2 regions of the Mesorhizobium sp. BHbdii genome follow, and region 2 is predicted to be linked to the other one. Evidence: riboswitches for the same ligand, from Rfam matches in the RefSeq annotation. Region 2 holds a riboswitch; the other holds the start of a gene.
What was found. Region 2 has a riboswitch for S-adenosylmethionine ahead of ACWTU8_RS21755 (O-succinylhomoserine sulfhydrylase). Riboswitches for the same ligand answer to the same signal wherever they lie in the genome.
Positions count from the first base shown of each region.

Region 1: it holds a riboswitch for S-adenosylmethionine, as region 2 does, so the genes downstream of both, metX (homoserine O-acetyltransferase MetX) here and ACWTU8_RS21755 (O-succinylhomoserine sulfhydrylase) in region 2, are expected to answer to the same signal.

Region 1 is NZ_JBSPKX010000005.1:83,109-92,451, reverse strand. Features, by position in the region: gene gloB (hydroxyacylglutathione hydrolase) at 1-225, opposite strand, end outside; gene ACWTU8_RS23875 (class I SAM-dependent methyltransferase) at 527-1,303, shown strand; gene ACWTU8_RS23870 (ABC transporter ATP-binding protein/permease) at 1,423-3,249, shown strand; gene ACWTU8_RS23865 (DUF1194 domain-containing protein) at 3,450-4,250, shown strand; gene metW (methionine biosynthesis protein MetW) at 4,297-4,911, opposite strand; gene metX (homoserine O-acetyltransferase MetX) at 5,084-6,253, opposite strand; SAM riboswitch at 6,370-6,447, opposite strand; gene hisC (histidinol-phosphate transaminase) at 6,586-7,695, shown strand; gene ACWTU8_RS23845 (prephenate/arogenate dehydrogenase family protein) at 7,700-8,635, shown strand; gene ACWTU8_RS23840 (sugar kinase) at 8,733-9,343, opposite strand, start outside.
Region 2 is NZ_JBSPKX010000004.1:227,906-237,248, forward strand. Features, by position in the region: gene ACWTU8_RS21720 (magnesium and cobalt transport protein CorA) at 1-144, shown strand, start outside; gene ACWTU8_RS21725 (GcrA family cell cycle regulator) at 260-778, opposite strand; gene ACWTU8_RS21730 (acetylornithine transaminase) at 1,133-2,332, shown strand; gene argF (ornithine carbamoyltransferase) at 2,350-3,261, shown strand; gene ACWTU8_RS21740 (Hsp33 family molecular chaperone) at 3,355-4,389, shown strand; gene apaG (Co2+/Mg2+ efflux protein ApaG) at 4,528-4,920, opposite strand; gene ACWTU8_RS21750 (ceramide glucosyltransferase) at 5,147-6,301, shown strand; gene ACWTU8_RS21755 (O-succinylhomoserine sulfhydrylase) at 6,349-7,539, opposite strand; SAM riboswitch at 7,613-7,690, opposite strand; gene ACWTU8_RS21760 (2'-deoxycytidine 5'-triphosphate deaminase) at 7,816-8,910, shown strand; gene ACWTU8_RS21765 (ABC transporter substrate-binding protein) at 9,003-9,343, shown strand, end outside.

The DNA of each region.
Region 1 (9,343 bases), on a different contig from region 2:
GCGCAGCTTGAAGCGCTCCTTCAGCGCCAGATTGGCCTCGACATGGTCGACATGGTGATGGGTGGTCAGGATCATCGTCGGCGTCCAGCCGGTACGCTCGATCGCAGCCAGGATCGGCGCCTCCTCGGGCGCGTCGATGATCGCGGTCTGGCCGCTCTTGGGGTCATGCACCAGCACGCCGAAATTGTCGCTGCGGCACATGAACTGTTCGATTTCAACCGGCATGGGGTCTCTCCACTAGAGCGGTTCGTCGTTTCACGGAAACGCCGAACCGCTTTAATCTCTTGTTTTTGCGCAATTCCGGACGGAAAACCGTTTCACACTTTTCCTGGAATTGCTCTAGAGCGCCATACGTCCAGTTGGACGCACAAAGAACGCTCTAGCACTTTTATCTGCTGCATCGTGCTTTCCGAAATCGAAATCGATTTCGAGCCGATGCAGTAGTCGCCGCAGACATAGGGCGCTTGCCCGCGGATGTCATCCGCCTTTGTTGAACTTGGACAGCATCGAAGATAGCGTGCCGCGCATGCATTCCGATATCGTCGACCTTCGCTCCTTCTATTCGACCACGCTAGGGCGATTGGCCGAACGCTCGATCACCATGGCGTTGTCCTCGATATGGGCTGTTGTGCCCAATGAGCGGCTGGTCGGCCTCGGTTACACCTTGCCGTGGCTGGAGCGGTTCGGCACCGACGCGGAGCGCGTCTTTGCCTTCATGCCGGCGACGCAAGGCGCGGTGGTCTGGCCGGCCACGGGGCCGACCGCCACCGCGCTGGTCTTCGATGAGGAATTGCCGCTGGTCGATGCCTCAATCGACCGCATGCTGCTCGTCCATTCACTCGAACATGCCGAGAACCCGCGCGAGACGCTGAACGAAATCTGGCGGGTGCTGTCGCCCGCCGGCCGCGTCGTCATCGTCGTGCCCAACCGGCGCGGTGTCTGGGCCCGTTTCGAGCATACGCCGTTCGGCAGCGGCCGGCCCTTTTCGCGCGGCCAGCTCACCGAATTGCTGCGCGAAGCAAACTTCACGCCCGCCGCCTGGTCCGACGCCCTGTTCTTCCCGCCATCGCGGCGAGGTTTCATGATGCAGTTCCACAATGTGCTGGAGCGCGCCGGCCGCAGGTTCTGGCCGATCTTTTCCGGCGTCATCGTGGTCGAGGCGCAGAAGCGGCTCTATCAGGGCGTGCCGGTCGTCCAGCGCGCATCTCGCCGCGTCTTCGTGCCGGTTTTCTCGCCGCATGGCGCCACAAGGCTCGGCCGGATATCGCCGACCGGGAAGGCGACATTGCCGACTCGTCGATGACATTTTCGTGATCGGGATCGGGCTTTTTCTCACCTATCTGTCGAAGGCGGGTTTGCTACCCGAATGTGTCGACATGTTCACCGGTTTCAGCACCGCTTGCGAATTCAAGGACTTCACCAATGGCTGATCATCCGGATGTAGAGGCCAGCGCCAAGCCGGTTGCCGCGTCGATCGAGGCCAGCAGCTTGCGCGACCAATTGGCGACGATCAAGCTGGCGCTGGGGACTTCGCCGATCCGCAAACACCTGCTCTGGGCCTGCGTCGGCATTGTCGCCGTCATTGTGGCAACCTCGATCGGGCAGGTTCTGCTCAATCGCTGGAACGAGCCCTTCTACGACGCGCTGGCTCGGCGCGACATGCAGGGCTTCCTGCACCAGCTTCTGGTCTTTGCCGCCATCGCCGGCGGACTTGTGGTGCTCAATGTCGGCCAGACCTGGCTCGACCAGAGGATCCGGCTGAAGCTGCGTGAGGCGTTGACCCTCGATCTGATCGGTGAATGGATGCGGCCGGCGCGCGCCTTCCGGCTCGCCAACGCCGGCGCCATCGGCGTCAACCCTGACCAGCGCCTGCAGCAAGATGCCGGACATCTCTCCGATCTTTCGACAGGTCTCGGCATAGGGCTGTTGCAGTCGTTGATTCTGCTTGTTTCGTTCGTCGGCGTCTTATGGTCGCTGTCTTCTGGCTTCGTCTTCCATATCGGCGGCTATTCGCTGGCCATTCCGGGCTACATGGTGTGGGCCGCGATCCTCTATGCCGGTACCGCCTCCTGGCTGAGCTGGCTGGTCGGACGGCCGCTCATCCGCTTCAACAGCGACCGCTATACGCGTGAAGCGGAGCTGCGCTCCTCGGTGGTCCGCGTCAACGAGAATGTCGATGCCATCGCGCTTGCGCACGGCGAAGCCGACGCGAGACGACGGCTCGAGCTCGACCTCGGCACGGTGCTGGGCGCGATGCGGCGCATCTACAGCGCCCAGATCAATCTTTCCTGGGTGACCGATACCTATGGCTGGATCACTGTCGTCGCGCCGATCCTCGTCGCCTCGCCGGTCTATTTCGCCGGCGATATCAGCTTCGGCGGACTCATGATGGCTGTCGGCGCCTTCAACCAGGTGCATGCCTCGTTGCGCTGGTTCATCAACAATATCGGCGGCATCGCCGATTGGCGCGCCACGCTGATGCGCGTCGCCGATTTCCGCATCGCGCTCGTTGAAACGGACGTGCTGCACGACACCGAAGAACGCATCACGATCGGCGAAAACCCGAATGGCAGGCTGACATTCGAGAACCTCGAAGTTGCGTCGCGGGATGGCTGTACGAAGCTCGCCAAGCCCCATGTCGAAATCCGCGCGGGCGAGCGCGTCATGATCACCGGAGATCCGCGCGCCGGCAAGACGCTGTTCTTTCGCGCCATTGCCGGTCTGTGGCCGTGGGGAAGCGGGCGGATCGGCATGCCGGCCGGAGAGGTGCCCGCCTTCGTTCCCCGCAAGCCCTATTTCCCGCTCGGCACGCTGCGCGAGGTGCTCAACCACGCCGATGCCGCGGTCAGCGACGCCGAGATCTCGGCGGTGCTTGCCGAGGTCGGTCTTGGGCGTCTGTCGTCCTCGCTCGACCGCTCGGCGCGCTGGGAGCGCGAATTGAGCGATGACGAGCAGCGCCTGCTTGCCTTTGCCCGGCTGGTTTTGCGGCAGCCGAAATGGGTGATCATCGACGAGGCTTTGGACACGTTCGACGGCGCGACGCTGAGTCGGGTGCTGTCGATGCTGGAGGCGCGTCTTGCCGACGCCGCGATCCTCAACATCGGCCGGAGCCAGCAGAACATTGAATTCTTTCCGCGCTCGTTGGCGATCGTGAAAGACGTCGAGCGACCGGCTCTCAAGCCAGTCCGTGTCAGGGCCGGCGCGATCGAACCACCCCCGGCCGTCGCCGCAGCCTACCAAGAGACGTAGCCGGCGATACGCTGCCAAGCTTTATTTCGCCGTGATCGCGGCGAAAGATTGCCGGCATCGTGCGGAAGTTCGCGGCGTTGGACCCATGCTTGACGCGCTTAAAACGCGTCCCGTTGAAGAGATTCATGCGACACGCTTTAAGCCTTTGTTTCTATGCATGTCGTTACCCCAAAACCGCTTCGCACTTTTGGGCGACATGCATTAGCCTGCTTGCCTGCCTTGCCTGCGCTCAGGCAGCACCACTGGCCGCGCCGGCCGATACCATTGCAGTGGACGTCGAACTGGTGCTGGCGGTCGACATTTCACACTCGATGGACGAAAGCGAATTCGCCCTGCAGCGTGCCGGCTATGTCGAGGCGCTGCGCCACCCCGACTTCATCAATGCGGTGCGTTCGGGTGTGACCGGCCGCATCGCGCTGGCCTATTTCGAATGGGCAGGCACCGTCCGCGACGATGCGGTCATTGCCTGGCAGGTCATCGATAACGCTGAAAGCGCCGACGCATTCGCCGACAAGATCGAGGCGCGCCCATTCAGGAGCTTTCGCGGCACCTCCATTTCCGGTGCGCTCGGCTTCGGCGCCAAGCTTTTGGATGGAGGCGCTTTCGAGGCGACGCGCAGCGTCATCGACATTTCAGGCGATGGTCCCAACAATACCGGGATGCCCGTCACCACGACACGCGACGCCGCGGTGGCAAAGGGTATCGTCATCAACGGCCTGCCGATCCTGATCAGCCCGTCGCCCAGCTTCAGCCATCTCGACCAATACTATGCCGAGTGCGTTACGGGCGGGCCTGGGGCTTTCGTGCTGCCGGTCTATGCCGCTTCCGAATTCGTGACCGCCATACGCCGCAAACTGATCCTAGAGGTCAGCGGTGTTGCCGGTCCCTGGGCCGATCGCGGACCGATCCGGGTAGATGCGGCAACACCGGTCGACTGTTTGCAAGGCGAGCGCGACCGGCAGTTTTTCTCCGATCCGTATTTTCCGGAACTTAATCGCTAGCTGGTCGGACAGGTCGATCGCATATTGGCCGAAGAAGCGACGGCCGTTATCGCCTCAGCAAGAATACCGCCTGCTGGCCAAAGAAATTCCAGAACCACCATGGCATCGAGAGGCCGATTTTCTGGCCATTGGCGTCAAGCGCGGTTGCCCTTTCCACCGTTGCGCCGAGCTCCTCGCAGAGATTGACGAAGTCGCGGATGGTGCAGAAATGGATGTTGGGTGTGTCGTACCAGGAATAGGGCAGGTCCTTGGTCACCGGCATCCGCCCTTCGAGGAACAGCGAAAGGCGCACCCGCCAGTGGCCGAAATTGGGGAAGGAGACGATGGCGTGTTTGCCGATCCTGAGCAATTCGTCGAGCACCAGCTTCGGGTTGCGGGTCGCCTGCAAGGTTTGGGACAGGACGACGAAATCGAAACCCTTGTCGGGATAGAATTTGAGGTCCTTGTCGGCGTCGCCCTGGATGACGGACAGGCCGCGCGCCACGCATTCGTTGACGCCGCGCTGCGACAGTTCCATCCCGCGGCCGTCGACCTGCTTCGTCGCCTGCAGCAATTCGAGCAGCAGGCCATCGCCGGAACCGACGTCCAGCACCCGCGACTGCGGCGGGATGAGATCGGCGACGACTTCGAGGTCGACGCGCTGGGCGTGGTTGACACTCATGATCTCGCCTTTTGCCTGGCGCATGATCCTGATCCGAAAAGTCTGCAACTTTTCGGGGTCATGCGCTGATGCCTGGCGCATGATGCCGGTCCGAAAAGTCTGCAACTTTTCGGGGTCATGCGCTGATGCCTGGCGCATGATGCCGGTCCGGAAAGCCTGCAATCTTCAGGGGTCATGCGCTGAGCCCCCTGGCGCGGGCCGCCGAGGCGATGAAGCCGTTGATGGCCGCGAACAGCTCCGGCTCGTCGAGCAGGAAGGCGTCGTGGCCGCGATCGGTCTCGATCTCGACGAAGGACACCGAGGCGCCGGCCGCGTTCAGCGCGTGAACGACCGAGCGGCTCTCCTCGGTCGGGAACAGCCAGTCGCTGGTGAAGGAGACCAGGCAGAAACGGGTCCTGGTGCCGGCAAAGGCGTCGGCCAGCCGGCTGCCATGGTCGGCGGCGAGGTCGAAATAGTCCATTGCCCGGGTCATGTAGAGATAGGAGTTGGCGTCGAAACGGTCGACGAAGGTCATGCCCTGATGGCGCAGATAGCTCTCAATCTGGAAGTCGGCGTCGAAACCGAAGGTGAGCGCTTCACGGTCCTGCAAATTGCGGCCAAACTTCCGGTGCAGGGCCGCTTCAGACAGGTAGGTGATGTGAGCGGCCATGCGCGCCACGGCCAGTCCCTTTTCCGGGCGCTTGCCCTGCTCGAAATATTTGCCGCCATGCCAGTCCGGATCGGCCATCACCGCTTGCCGGCCGACCTCATGGAAGGCGATGTTCTGCGAGGAATGGCGCGCGCCGGTGGCGATCGGCAGCGCTGAGAAAACGCGCTCCGGATAGCTCGACGCCCATTGCAGTACCTGCATGCCGCCCATCGAGCCGCCGAGCACTGAGAACAGTTTTTCGATGCCGAAATGGTCGACCAGCATCAACTGCGCCCGCACCATGTCGCGGATGGTGATGATCGGCAGGTCGAGCCCGTAGGGCTTGCCGGTGGCTGGATTGGTCGAGGCGGGGCCGGTCGAGCCGAGACAGCCGCCGATGACGTTTGAGCAGATTACGAAGAAGCGGCTGGTGTCGATGATCTTGCCGGGGCCGATCAGCACTTCCCACCAGCCCGGCTTGCCGGTCACCGGATTGGTGCTGGCGACATGCTGGTCGCCGGTCAGCGCATGGCAGACGAGGATGGCGTTGGAGCGGGCGTCGTTGAGCGTGCCGTAGGTCTTGTATGCGATCTGGAACGGTGACAGCAGCGTGCCGGCGTCGAGCTTGAGCGGCTTGTCGGCACCGAAACGCAACACCGGGCTTGACGGTTGGTCGGCCTCGTTGTTGGTTCTTTTAGTGCGCAGCGCGACCATCGCATCCTCTTATATTACCCATCGCGCTTTCCGAAAATCGATTCCGATTTTCGGGCGATGCGGTTGTCCGGCCGGCAACGGACAACAAAAACCGGCATTGCCTTCGCAAAGCCGGTTACAGAATGCAAACGGCCCTTTAGCGAGTTGTTTAACGTGGCTGCAAGCCGACCGGCCAAATCACCACGGGATTTCGCCTTTCTTCTAGGACCGCCGCGCCTCGGCGTCAACGGCCAGTCGCTCACCCATAATTGACGCTCTCGACATTCCGGGCCACGGCTTGTATTTCCGCTGCGGCTTCCCGGGCGGAAACGTTCTCGACGGATTTTTGCAATATGAACCAGCCATCGGATCAGGCACGTCCAACGCCCCGCGCGGGGATCATGGACATAGAAGCCTATGTGCCGGGCAAGAGCACGGCGCCGGCCGGCGTTGCCAAGATCCATAAATTGTCGTCGAACGAGAACCCGCTCGGCCCCTCTCCGAAGGCTATAGAGGCCGCGCGCGACGTCGCAGCCAAACTCGACATATATCCCGACGGCACCGCCAGGCGCCTGCGGGAGGCGATCGCCGAGGTGCATGGCCTCAACCCGGCGAACATCGTCTGTTCCAATGGTTCCGACGAGATTCTGGGCCTGCTTGCGCAGACCTATCTCGCGCCCGGCGATGAAGCCGTTATCACCGAACACGGCTTCATGGTCTACAAGATCTACATCCAGTCGGCTGGCGCTGTCCCGGTGTCTGTCAAGGAAAGCAATGAGCGCGCCGACGTCGATGCGATCCTCGCCGCCGTAACGCCGCGGACCAGAATCATCTTCCTCGCCAATCCGAACAACCCGACCGGCACCTATTTGCCGTTCCTGGAGGTGCGCCGCTTGCATGCCGGCCTGCCTCGAAATGTGCTTCTGGTGCTGGATGGCGCCTATGCCGAATATGTCCGCCGCAAGGACTATGAAGCCGGCGTCGAACTGGTGGCTGGCGCGGAAAACGTGGTCATGACCCGCACCTTCTCCAAGCTCGGCCTCGGCGGCGCGCGGATCGGCTGGATGTACGCGCCGATGCATATCATCGACGCGATTAACCGCGTGCGAGGTCCCTTCAACGTCAACGCGACGGCGATCGAGGCCGGCATTGCCGCGATCCGCGACCGCGCCCATGTCGAGCGCAGCGTGGCGCATAACGAGACCTGGCTGCGATGGGTGAGCGAGGAGTTGACCAAGCTCGGACTGCGGGTGACGCCGAGCGTCGGCAATTTCGTGCTCATCCACTTTCCCGAGGACCAAAAGCATTCGGCGGCGGCTGCGGACGACTACCTCTCAGCGCGCGGCTACATATTGCGGCGCGTTTCCGGCTACGGCTTCCCGAATGCACTGCGCATGAGCATCGGCACCGAAGAGGCCAATCGCGGTGTTGTCGCCGCGCTCACGACATTTCTGAAAAGCTGAGACAATGACATCACCGATGTTCGAAAAGATCGCGCTGGTCGGCATCGGCCTGATCGGCTCGTCGCTGGCCCGTATCATCCGCCGCGAAGGTCTTGCCCGCCACGTCGCTATCTCGACACGCAGCGAAACGACGCTGGCACGGGCAAGCGAACTCGGTCTCGGCTCCTCCTACACGGTGGACGCGAAAGAGGCGGTCCGCGATGCAGACCTGGTCATCGTTTCGGTGCCGGTCGGCGCTTCGGGCGAGGTCGCCGAGGAAATCGCACCGGCGCTGAAGCAGGGCGCCATCCTCACCGATGTCGGCTCGACCAAGGCGTCGGTCATCGCGCAGATGCAGCCGCATGTGCCTGATGGTGTGCATTTCATTCCCGGCCATCCGTTGGCGGGCACCGAAAAATCGGGTCCGGATGCAGGCTTTGCCGAACTGTTCGAGAATCGCTGGTGCATTTTCACGCCGTTGCCCGGCACCGATCCCGAGGCGCTGGAAAGACTCTCGGAATTCTGGCGCCGCTGCGGCTCCAACATCGATACGATGGATCCCCAGCATCACGACATGACACTGGCCATCGTCTCGCATCTGCCGCACATCATTGCCTACAACATTGTCGGCACCGCAGACGACCTGGAGTCGGTGACCAAGTCCGAGGTCATCAAATATTCGGCCTCCGGCTTTCGCGACTTCACGCGCCTTGCCGCTTCCGACCCGACCATGTGGCGGGATGTCTGCCTGCACAACAAGGATGCCATCCTCGAAATGCTGGCGCGGTTCTCGGAAGATCTGGCCTCGCTGCAGCGGGCGATCCGCTGGGGCGACGGCGAAAAGCTGTTCGACCTGTTCACCCGCACCCGCGCCGTCCGCCGTTCGATCATCGAGGCCGGCCAGGACATCGATGTGCCGGACTTTGGCCGGCAGGCGGTCGAGCACCCATCCAAGGGATAGAGCATCGGACCCAAAAGTGGGTACTTGTTTTGGGAAATCCGATGCTCAAACAAAAGGCAGAGCGGCGGTACGATTCGATTTGAAGCCCGCCGCTGTCTCAGGCCGGCCAATGAGCCGCCATCATCGCCAGTGTCTCGGCCCTGTCCGGCGCGCCCAGCCTGCCGCCGAAGCGCAGGCATTTGAGCGCGGCGGCGGCGCTGGCAAACCGCAATGTCTGTTCGATCGGCATCGCCTCCGCCAGCCCGACGGCAAAGGCGCCGTGAAACACGTCGCCAGCGGCAAGCGTGTCCACTGCCTTGATCCTTGGCGCCGCGACATGGCGCACGGACGCGACCGAGCGGTCGAACCACCAGCTTCCCGCCGAGCCGCCCGTCACCGCTACGAATGCATCAGTGCGTCCGGCCAACGCTTCACAGGCCTCTTGCGGGCCTTGCTCCTCGCCGCAGAGGATGAATGCCGCTGGCTCCGACGCGACGATGTGCGAGGCGAGTGGAAACAGGCGTTCCAGCACGTCCCGTGGCGCGGTGTCGGCGTCCAGTATGGCTGGACGGCCGATTGAGCGCGCCGCCGCCATGGCCAGAGCTGCTGCGCCCGGCCAGCGCACATCGACCATGACGGCGTCGAATGCGGTGAGGTCTTCAGAGGGGAGCGCCTCGGGGTCGGCCTGGGCGAGCTTGTCATAAAAAGGAACGATGATGCGCTCGCCAT
Region 2 (9,343 bases):
ACGGCGCTCGCCGGCATCTACGGCATGAATTTCGACGACATGCCGGAACTGAAGATGGAATATGGCTACCCGCTCGTGCTGGCTGCGATCGCTGCGATCTGCTCTTTCCTGTACTGGCGTTTTCGCAGGAATGGGTGGCTGTGAAATAGAAGGCAATAGGGGAGTAGGGCAGTAAGGGAGTATGTAGTGCGTTGCCAAGGGTCGCACTCACAAAGCCTAATCTTTACCTACTCCCATACTGCCCTACTCCCCTATTGCCTTATCTACTCCGCCGCCGCTCTGATGCGGGCTGGAACGCAATGCGGGCGTGGTACTTGCAATAGGGCCCGGTTTCGGCCGCGTCGTTGCCGCAGAAATGGAACTCTTCCGAAAGCGGATCGCCATTCGGCCATTTGCATGTCCGCTCGGTTAACTCGACGAGTTGCAGATGCCGCGAGATCGGCACGACGACGTTCTCGACCGGACGGACGTAATGACGCGCCACCGGTGCGGTGTCGAATTGCGCCTGCAGCGCGGTCGCGCCGATCGACGTGGTGATATGCCGCGCAGTGCTCGCCGCCCGCGACACCGATTTCTGGACGCTCGATCCTTGCACGCTCTTTTTCTGGCGTGCCGGCGTGGCGATCGAGCGTCCGCGGCCCGACAATTTCAGCCGATGCACCTTGCCGATGACGGCATTGCGGCTGACGCCCCCGAGCTGTGCGGCGATCTGGCTGGCGCTCAGTCCCTCCGACCACAATTTTCTAAGAAGTTCGACCCGCTCGTCAGTCCAATTCATGAGACCGCGCTCCTGCTGAAATGTGCGGCGATCGGAATCCTTCCACGATCCGGCTTCCGCCGGGCAGGCACCACATATATCGGGTGATTAGGTCCGCCGCACGAAATCTAGTTATTTCTCGACTACAATTACCTTATGCGCTGACTCGGTGACAAGAGTCCGAGGGCCAACACGAATCGGTTTTTTCGGTTTTCCCCAACTTGCCCGGTCGCTGATGAGCCGGCGTCTCGCTGGAGAGCTTGCCGCGCGTCCTTGCGCGACGTTTTCGTTGACTTCATGGCCGAAAAACACGATAAGCCGCAAAGGCCGCCGCTTTGGCGGCTTTTTGATTTTCCGGTTCCGGAGACGCATATAATGAGCGGTTCGGCGCTTTTCGAGACCTTTACCCGCGCACCCCTGGCCTTCGACCATGGGGAAGGCACTTGGCTGGTCACCGACAAGGGCGAGCGATATCTCGATTTTGGCGGCGGTGTCGCCGTGAATTCGCTGGGCCACAGCCATCCGCATTTAGTCTCGGCACTCACCGAGCAGGCGGCCAAGGTCTGGCACGTCTCCAACCTCTACGAGATTCCGGGGCAGAGCCGTCTGGGCGAGCGGCTGGCCGACGCCACCTTCGCCGACAAGGTGTTCTTCACCAATTCCGGCGCCGAGGCGCTGGAATGCGCCATCAAGACGGCGCGGCGCTACCACTTCGTCAAGGGCCATCCCGAGCGCTTTCGCATCATCACCTTCGAAGGCGCCTTTCATGGCCGCACGCTGGCGACCATCGCCGCCGGCGGCCAGTATAAATACTTGGAAGGCTTCGGACCCAAGGTCGAAGGTTTCGACCAGGTCGGCTTCGGCGACATCGACGCCGCCGAAAAGGCGATCACCCCCGAGACCGCCGCGATACTGATCGAGCCTGTGCAGGGCGAGGGTGGCATCCGCCCGGTGCCGACGCAGTCGCTGAAGCGGCTGAGGCAGCTCTGCGAACAGCATGGCCTGCTCCTGATCTTCGACGAGGTCCAGTGCGGCATCGGCCGCACCGGAAAATTGTTCGCGCATGAATGGGCTGGCGTCACGCCCGACATCATGGCGGTTGCCAAGGGCATCGGCGGCGGCTTCCCGGTGGGCGCCTGCCTCGCCACCGACGAGGCGGCCGTCGGCATGACCGCCGGCGTGCACGGCACCACTTTCGGCGGCAATCCGCTGGCGATGGCGGTCGGCAACGCCGTGCTCGACGTGGTGCTGGAGGAGGGCTTCCTGGAGGATGTCCAGCGCAAGGCGCTGCTGCTAAAGCAGGGGCTGGCGGGTGTCGCCGACGAATTTCCTGATATCATCGAAGACATCAGGGGCACCGGCTTGATGCTCGGCCTGAAATGCGCCGCACCCAACACCAAGGTGAATATGGCGTTGCGCGACCAGCATCTGCTGGCGGTTCCGGCCGGTGACAACGTCCTTCGCCTGCTGCCGCCGCTCACCGTCTCCGACGCCGAGATCCATGAAGCGCTCGACCGCATCCGCGCCGGCGCCAGAGGCCTGGCCGATGCCATAGCCGCGGCTGCCGCGAAGTAACAGTCGAAAGACCCCAAATGAGCCTTCGCCATTTCACCGATCTTTCCGCCGTTTCCGAGGGCGATCTGCGCTTCATGCTGGACGATGCCGTCGTGCGAAAGGCAAGGCTCAAGGCTGGCGAGCGGACAAAACCGCTCGAAGGTAAGGTGCTGGCGATGATCTTCGACAAGCCGTCGACGCGCACGCGCGTGTCCTTCGACGTCGGCATGCGCCAACTCGGCGGCGAGACCATCATGCTGACCGGCACCGAGATGCAGCTCGGCCGCTCCGAAACCATCGCCGACACGGCCAAGGTGCTGTCGCGCTATGTCGATGCGATCATGATCCGAACCACATCGCATGACCGGCTGCTGGAGCTGACCGAGAACGCCACCGTTCCCGTCATCAACGGGCTGACCGACGATACCCATCCGTGTCAGCTGATGGCCGACATCATGACTTTCGAGGAGCATCGCGGTCCGGTCGCCGGCAAGACCATCGCCTGGACCGGCGACGGCAACAACGTGCTGCATTCGCTGCTGGAGGCCTCGGCGCGGTTCCGCTTCAATCTCAACGTAGCCGTGCCGGAAGGCAGCGAGCCGGCGCAGAAGCATGTCGACTGGTCGATGGCGCATGGCGGCAAGTTGAACTTCACCCGCTCGCCCGAGGAGGCGGTCCACGAGGCCGACTGCGTCGTCACCGACTGCTGGGTGTCGATGGGCCAGGAGCACCGTGCTCGCGGCCACAACGTCTTCTCACCCTATCAGGTCAATGCGGCGCTGATGGCGAAGGCAAAGCCCGACGCATTGTTCATGCACTGCCTGCCGGCGCATCGCGGTGAGGAGGTCACCGACGAGGTCATCGACGGGCCACATTCGGTGGTGTTCGATGAGGCCGAGAACCGGCTCCACGCCCAGAAGGCGGTTTTGGCCTGGTGTCTGGGCGCTTGATCCGGACCGCCTTGATCCGGAAGTACGTGATGCCTATCTCAGCCGCATCACGCAAATCGAGCGCGTTTCGACGCATGCGCCCCGGAGGGCGGCATGGCCGCGCCCCGGAGCTTTGTCATGTTGGAAACTCATCAATTGGCTGAACATCAACCCAAACTCGGCGAATTCGGCTACGCCGGCGACGATCATGTCGTGCCCTTCGAGGTCGGCCCGCTCGACGTGCGCGGCCGCACCGTCCAGCTCGGGCCGATGCTCGACGCGATCCTCAGCCGTCATGACTACCCCCAGCCGGTCGCGCGCTTGCTGGCGGAAGCTTGCGTGCTGACAGTGCTGCTCGGCACCTCGCTCAAGTTCGAAGGCAAGTTCATCCTGCAGACCCGCACGGACGGGCCGGTCGATATGCTGGTGGCGGATTTTTCCACGCCGCAGGCGCTGCGCGCCTATGCGCGCTTCGACGCCGACCGGCTGGAGGCACTGACATCTGCCGGCGAGACCTCGCAGCAGACGCTGCTCGGCAGCGGTGTCCTGGCGCTGACCATCGACCAGGGTGCCCACACGCAGCGCTATCAGGGCATCGTCCAGCTCGACGGCGAGACACTGGAGGAGGCCGCGCGCACCTATTTTCGCCAGTCGGAACAGATCCCGACCGACCTCAGACTCTCGGTGGCCAAGCTGTTGACGCCCGGTGTCGGCGGTGCCCGCGAGCAATGGCGTGCCGGTGGCATCCTTGCGCAATTCCTGCCGCAATCGGCGGAACGCATGCGCGTGCCCGACCTTCCAGGCGGCGACGGCGATCCGCGCGATGAGATCCATGATCCGGCCGACAATTCCTGGCAGGAACTGCTGGCATTGCTTGGCACCATCGAGCCGACGGAACTGATCGACCCGACGATCGGCGCCGAGCGGTTGCTTTACCGGCTGTTCCACGAGCACGGCGTCCGCGTCTTCGGCGGCGTACCGGTAGCCGACGAGTGCTCATGCTCCAGGGAGAAGATCCGCGGCATACTCGAAGGTTTCTCAGCCGACGAGATCAGGGACAGCACCGAGGATGGCGGCATTCATGTCGCCTGCGAATTCTGCTCGAAGCAATATGACTTCGATCCGGCGGAGTTTGCTGCGGCGCAGTAGACCATGATCCCGACCGAAGGTCCGCGCATCGAAAAGTGGAAGGCGTTTTTTGCTTCGCTGACCTTCGGTTCGGAAAAGGTCCTGGTCTAAGAGTTAGAGCCCATCCCGATTCTATCGGGATGGATCAGGTCTAGCTGGTCAGTTGACGGTGCGCCGCGTGCCCGGCAGGTCGAGCGAAAACGCGGGGATGGCGACGTCGAACGTCTCGCCTCGCTTGTTGCGCATCGTATAGTGGCCGACCATGATGCCGGACGGCGTCGAGAGCGGGCAGCCAGACGTATATTGATAACTGTCGCCGGGGTTAAGTTCGGGCTGGTCGCCGACAACGCCGGCGCCGCGCACTTCCTCGACCCGGCCGGTGCCGTCGGTGATGTGCCAATAGCGTGACAGAAGTTGTACGAATTCATCCGACTGGTTGTCGATGGTCACCTGGTAGCCCCAGACATAGCGGTTCTCCGACGGGTCGGAGCGATCTTCCAGATAGAACGGCCTGACCTGTACTTCGATGTTGCGCGTAACGGCGCTGTACATAGACTACTCCACAATATGCAGACGGAACTTTCGACGCTCTCCGCAGTTTGGTCAACAGGGCGCTACCCGTCGTTGCCCGACTCGTTTGCGCGCAGGTGCCGAAGAACAATGTCATTTAAGTGACACATGACAATGATGGTGTGCAGGGCCGGGCGATTCAGCATTCTGTCGAACTGTTGAAAAACGGCTATCATGCGGCCGGCTTTTCTGGAGTGACCAGATATCGATGGAACTGACAGTCACAGCCGCCTTGCTTTCCACAGCTCTGCTTCTCGCCAATCTCGCCAGCATCCTGTTCGCTTCGTTGAAGCTGAAGCGGCCTGGCAGGATCGCGCCGCCAGCCGGCAAGGCGCCTCCGGTGTCGATCATCGTGCCGTCGCGCGGCGTCGAGCCGTTTGCCGAGGAGACGCTCGAGCGCGCCTTCTCTCTCGACTGGCCGCGCTATGAGCTCATCTTCTGCGTCGCCCATGCCGACGACCCGGTGGTCAGGCCGGTCACCGATGCGATTGCCCGTTTTCCGGCCGTGCCGGCCCGGCTGCTCGTCGGCGACGACCGCATCAGCGGCAATCCGAAACTCAACAATTGCGTGAAGGGCTGGGAGGCGGCGCGCCACCGCTGGGTCATCCTTGCCGATTCCAACGTTCTGATGCCGAGGGATTATGTCCAGCATCTGATGGCGGCATGGCGGCCGGACACCGGCCTTGTCTGCTCGACGCCGATCGGCTCGCGGCCGGACGGGTTCTGGGCGGAGGTCGAATGCGCTTTCCTCAACACGCTGCAGGCGCGCTGGCAATATACCGGCGAGGCGCTCGGCCTTGGCTTTGCCCAAGGCAAGAGCATGTTGTGGGACAAGCCCATGCTCGACGCCAATGGCGGCATCCGTGCGCTTGCCGCCGAGATCGCCGAGGATGCGGCCGCGACCAAGCTGGTCAACGGGCTTGGACTGCGCGTCAATCTCGTCGCGTCGCCCTTTGAGCAGCCGCTCGGTTTTCGCAGGCTCGGCGAAATCTGGTCGCGCCAGGCCCGCTGGGCACGCCTGCGTCGCGTCACCTTCCCACTGTTCTTCGCGCCCGAGATCCTGATCGGAGCGGCGCCGCCGCTGGTGCTTGCGTTGGTTGCGGCAGCAGGCGCCGGCTTCAGCCTGTCGGCGACCGCCCTCGCTGTGCTGGTAGTCGCCTACCTCCCGGAATGCGCTCTCGCCTCGGCCAAGGGCTGGCACCTGTCGCTGCGCATGATCCCGGCGATGATGGCGCGCGATTGCATCCTGCCGATTGTCTGGGCGCGTGGCTGGCTCAGCGGTGCAGTCGACTGGCGTGGCAACACGATGACCATCCACACCAGCGCCGTTGCGGAATTGGAAGAGACCCCGTCGGGCGCCTGACCGCGCCTGATTTTGACGATTCGAGCGACACCGCCCAGTGCATATACCTATCTGGCGGCTTTCAGGGCCTGCTCGATGTCTTCGAGCAGGTCGTCGGTGTCCTCCAGGCCGACGGACAGCCTGAGCGTGCCTGGCCCGATGCCGAGTTCGGCGCGCGCCTCGTCGCTCAGATTCTTGTGTGTCGTCGTCGCCGGATGGGTGATCAGGCTCTTGGCGTCACCAAGATTGTTAGAGATCAGCACGATATCGAGCGCGTTCTGGAAGGCGAAGGCCGCCTGCTTGCCGCCCTTGACGTCGAGGCAGATCAGCGTCGAGCCGCCCGACATCTGCTTCTTGACGATCGCCGCTTGCGGGTGATCGGCGCGGCCGGGATAGATGACGCGGGCGATTTCCGGCCGCTCGGCGAGGAAGTCCGCGATCCGGCCGGCACTTTCCGTCTGCTGCCGCACGCGCAGCGGCAGCGTTTCCAGGCCCTTCAGCAGCGTCCAGGCGTTGAACGGCGACAGGCTGGGACCGGTGTGGCGGAAATAATCGTGCAGGTTCTCGTCGATCCATTTCTTGTCCGACAGGATGACGCCGCCGAGGCAGCGCCCCTGGCCGTCGATGTGCTTGGTCGCCGAATAGACGACGATATGGGCGCCGAGCTGCAACGGCTTCTGCTGCAAGGGCGTGGCAAAGACATTGTCGACGATCAGCCGCGCGCCGATCGAATCGGCAAGCGAGGCGACGGCTGCAATGTCGACGACTTCCAGCGTCGGATTGGTCGGGCTTTCAAGGAAGAACAGCTTCGTGTTGGGCCTGACCGCCTTTTCCCAATTGGCGATTTCGGTGCCATCGACCAGCGTCGCCTCGATGCCGTATTTCGGCGCCAGCGTCTCGACCACCCAGCGGCAGGAGCCGAACAGCGCGCGCGCCGCCACGATGTGGTCGCCGGCCTTGGCGCTGCACAGCAACGCCGCTGTCACCGCCGCCATGCCGGATGCGGTGGCGCGAGCATCTTCGGCACCTTCCAGCGCACACATGCGCTTCTCGAACATGTCGACCGTCGGATTGGCATAGCGCGAATAGATGAAGCCCGGTTCCTCGCCCTTGAAGCGGGCTTCCGCCGCCTGCGCCGTATCGTAGACATAGCCTTGCGTGAGATACATCGCCTCGGAGGTTTCGCCGAAGCCGGAACGCAGCGTTCCCGCATGCACGAGTGCGGTCTGAGGCTTCCAGTTGCGCTTGTTGCTCGTCATCACCTTGTTCCAAACACCAAAAATGGCCCAAATACAAAAAAACCGGCCGCGAAAGTCGCAACCGGTCCATATGGCCTTTCGGCCGACGGTCCTTTAGCGACTTGTTTAACGTGGCTGCAAGCCGACCGGCCAAATCACCACGGGATAACGACCCTTTAGACCCGCACCGCGCTTGCGTCAATTGCCGGCATGATTAAGAGGTTTGTACCAGCGGGTTCCGCGGCAGGAACCTGCGACAAAACGAGACCACGCCCGGCCTTCGAGCGGAGCCAGACTTTGCGGCAGACAGGCATTCTTCCCGATCAGGATATTTCCGCGCTGTTCCAGTCGGGCGCGCTGAAATCGCCGCGCGCGCTCGATGCCGACCAGGTCCAGCCGGCCAGCCTCGACCTTAGGCTTGGCGACAAGGCCTGGCGGGTGCGCGCCTCCTTCCTGCCCGGCCCGAACCACAGGGTTGCTGAAAAACTCGACCGCCTGAAGCTGCACGAAATCAATCTCGCCGACGGTGCGGTGCTGGAGACGGGCTGCGTCTATATCGTGCCGCTGCTCGAGAGCCTGGCGCTTCCGGCAAACGTTTCGGCCTCGGCCAACCCGAAGAGCTCGACCGGACGGCTCGACATCTTCACCCGCGTGATGACCGATCGCGGCCACGAGTTCGACAAGATCGCTGCCGGCTACAACGGCCCGCTCTATCTGGAAGTCAGCCCGCGGACCTTTCCGATCGTCGTCCGTGCCGGCTCGCGGCTGTCGCAGATCAGGTTCCGCACCGGCAATGCGCTTTTGTCGGAAAGCGAGCTGCACGAATTGCATCGTGCCGAGACGCTCGTCGCCACCGAGCCGCCCAACATTTCCGGCGGCGGCATCGCACTGTCGATCGACCTCGATGGCGACAAGGACGGGCTGGTCGGCTACCGCGGCAAGCACCACACCGGCCTGGTCGATGTTGACAAGCGCGCCGCACAGGATGTCGTCGATTTCTGGGAGCCGCTCTACAAGAGCGGCGGCGGCGAACTGGTGCTCGATCCCGATGAATTCTATATCCTCGTCAGCCAGGAGGCGGTGCATGTGCCGCCGCTCTATGCCGCCGAAATGACGCCCTTCGATCCGCTGGTTGGCGAATTCCGTGTCCACTATGCCGGTTTCTTTGATCCGGGCTTCGGCCATTCGGCGGCCGGCGGCACCGGCAGCAGAGCTGTGCTCGAAGTGCGCAGCCACGAAGTGCCGTTCATCCTCGACCACGGCCAGATCGTCGGACGGCTGGTCTACGAGCACATGCTGAAGCGGCCGCAGGCGCTCTACGGCACAGATCTCGGCTCGAACTATCAGGCACAGGGCCTGAAACTGTCCAAACATTTCCGCGCCGCGCGCTGATCCCCGATCAACCAGACTGTGCTTGCCTGACCTTGCGGGCCGTGCTTGGCTGTGCCTAACCATCAAGGTGGTTGAACCAAGGGAACAAAGAAATGCAGATTTCAAGATGGATCGCATCGGCAGCAACAGCTGCCATGCTGGTGATGGCTGCCGGGTCCTTGTCGGCGCAAGCACAGGAAAAGTTGAAGATCGCCACCGAAGGCGCCTATCCGCCGTTCAACACCATCACCGCGGATGGCAAGCTCACCGGCTTCGACATCGACATTGCCAATGCGCTTTGCGCTCAGATGAAGGTCGAATGCGAACTTGTCACGCAGGACTGGGACGGCATGATCCCGGCGCTCCAGGCCAGAAAGTTCGACGCCATCATCGCGTCCATGAGCATTACCGAGGAGCGCAAAAAGCAGGTCTCCTTCACCAACAAATACTATAC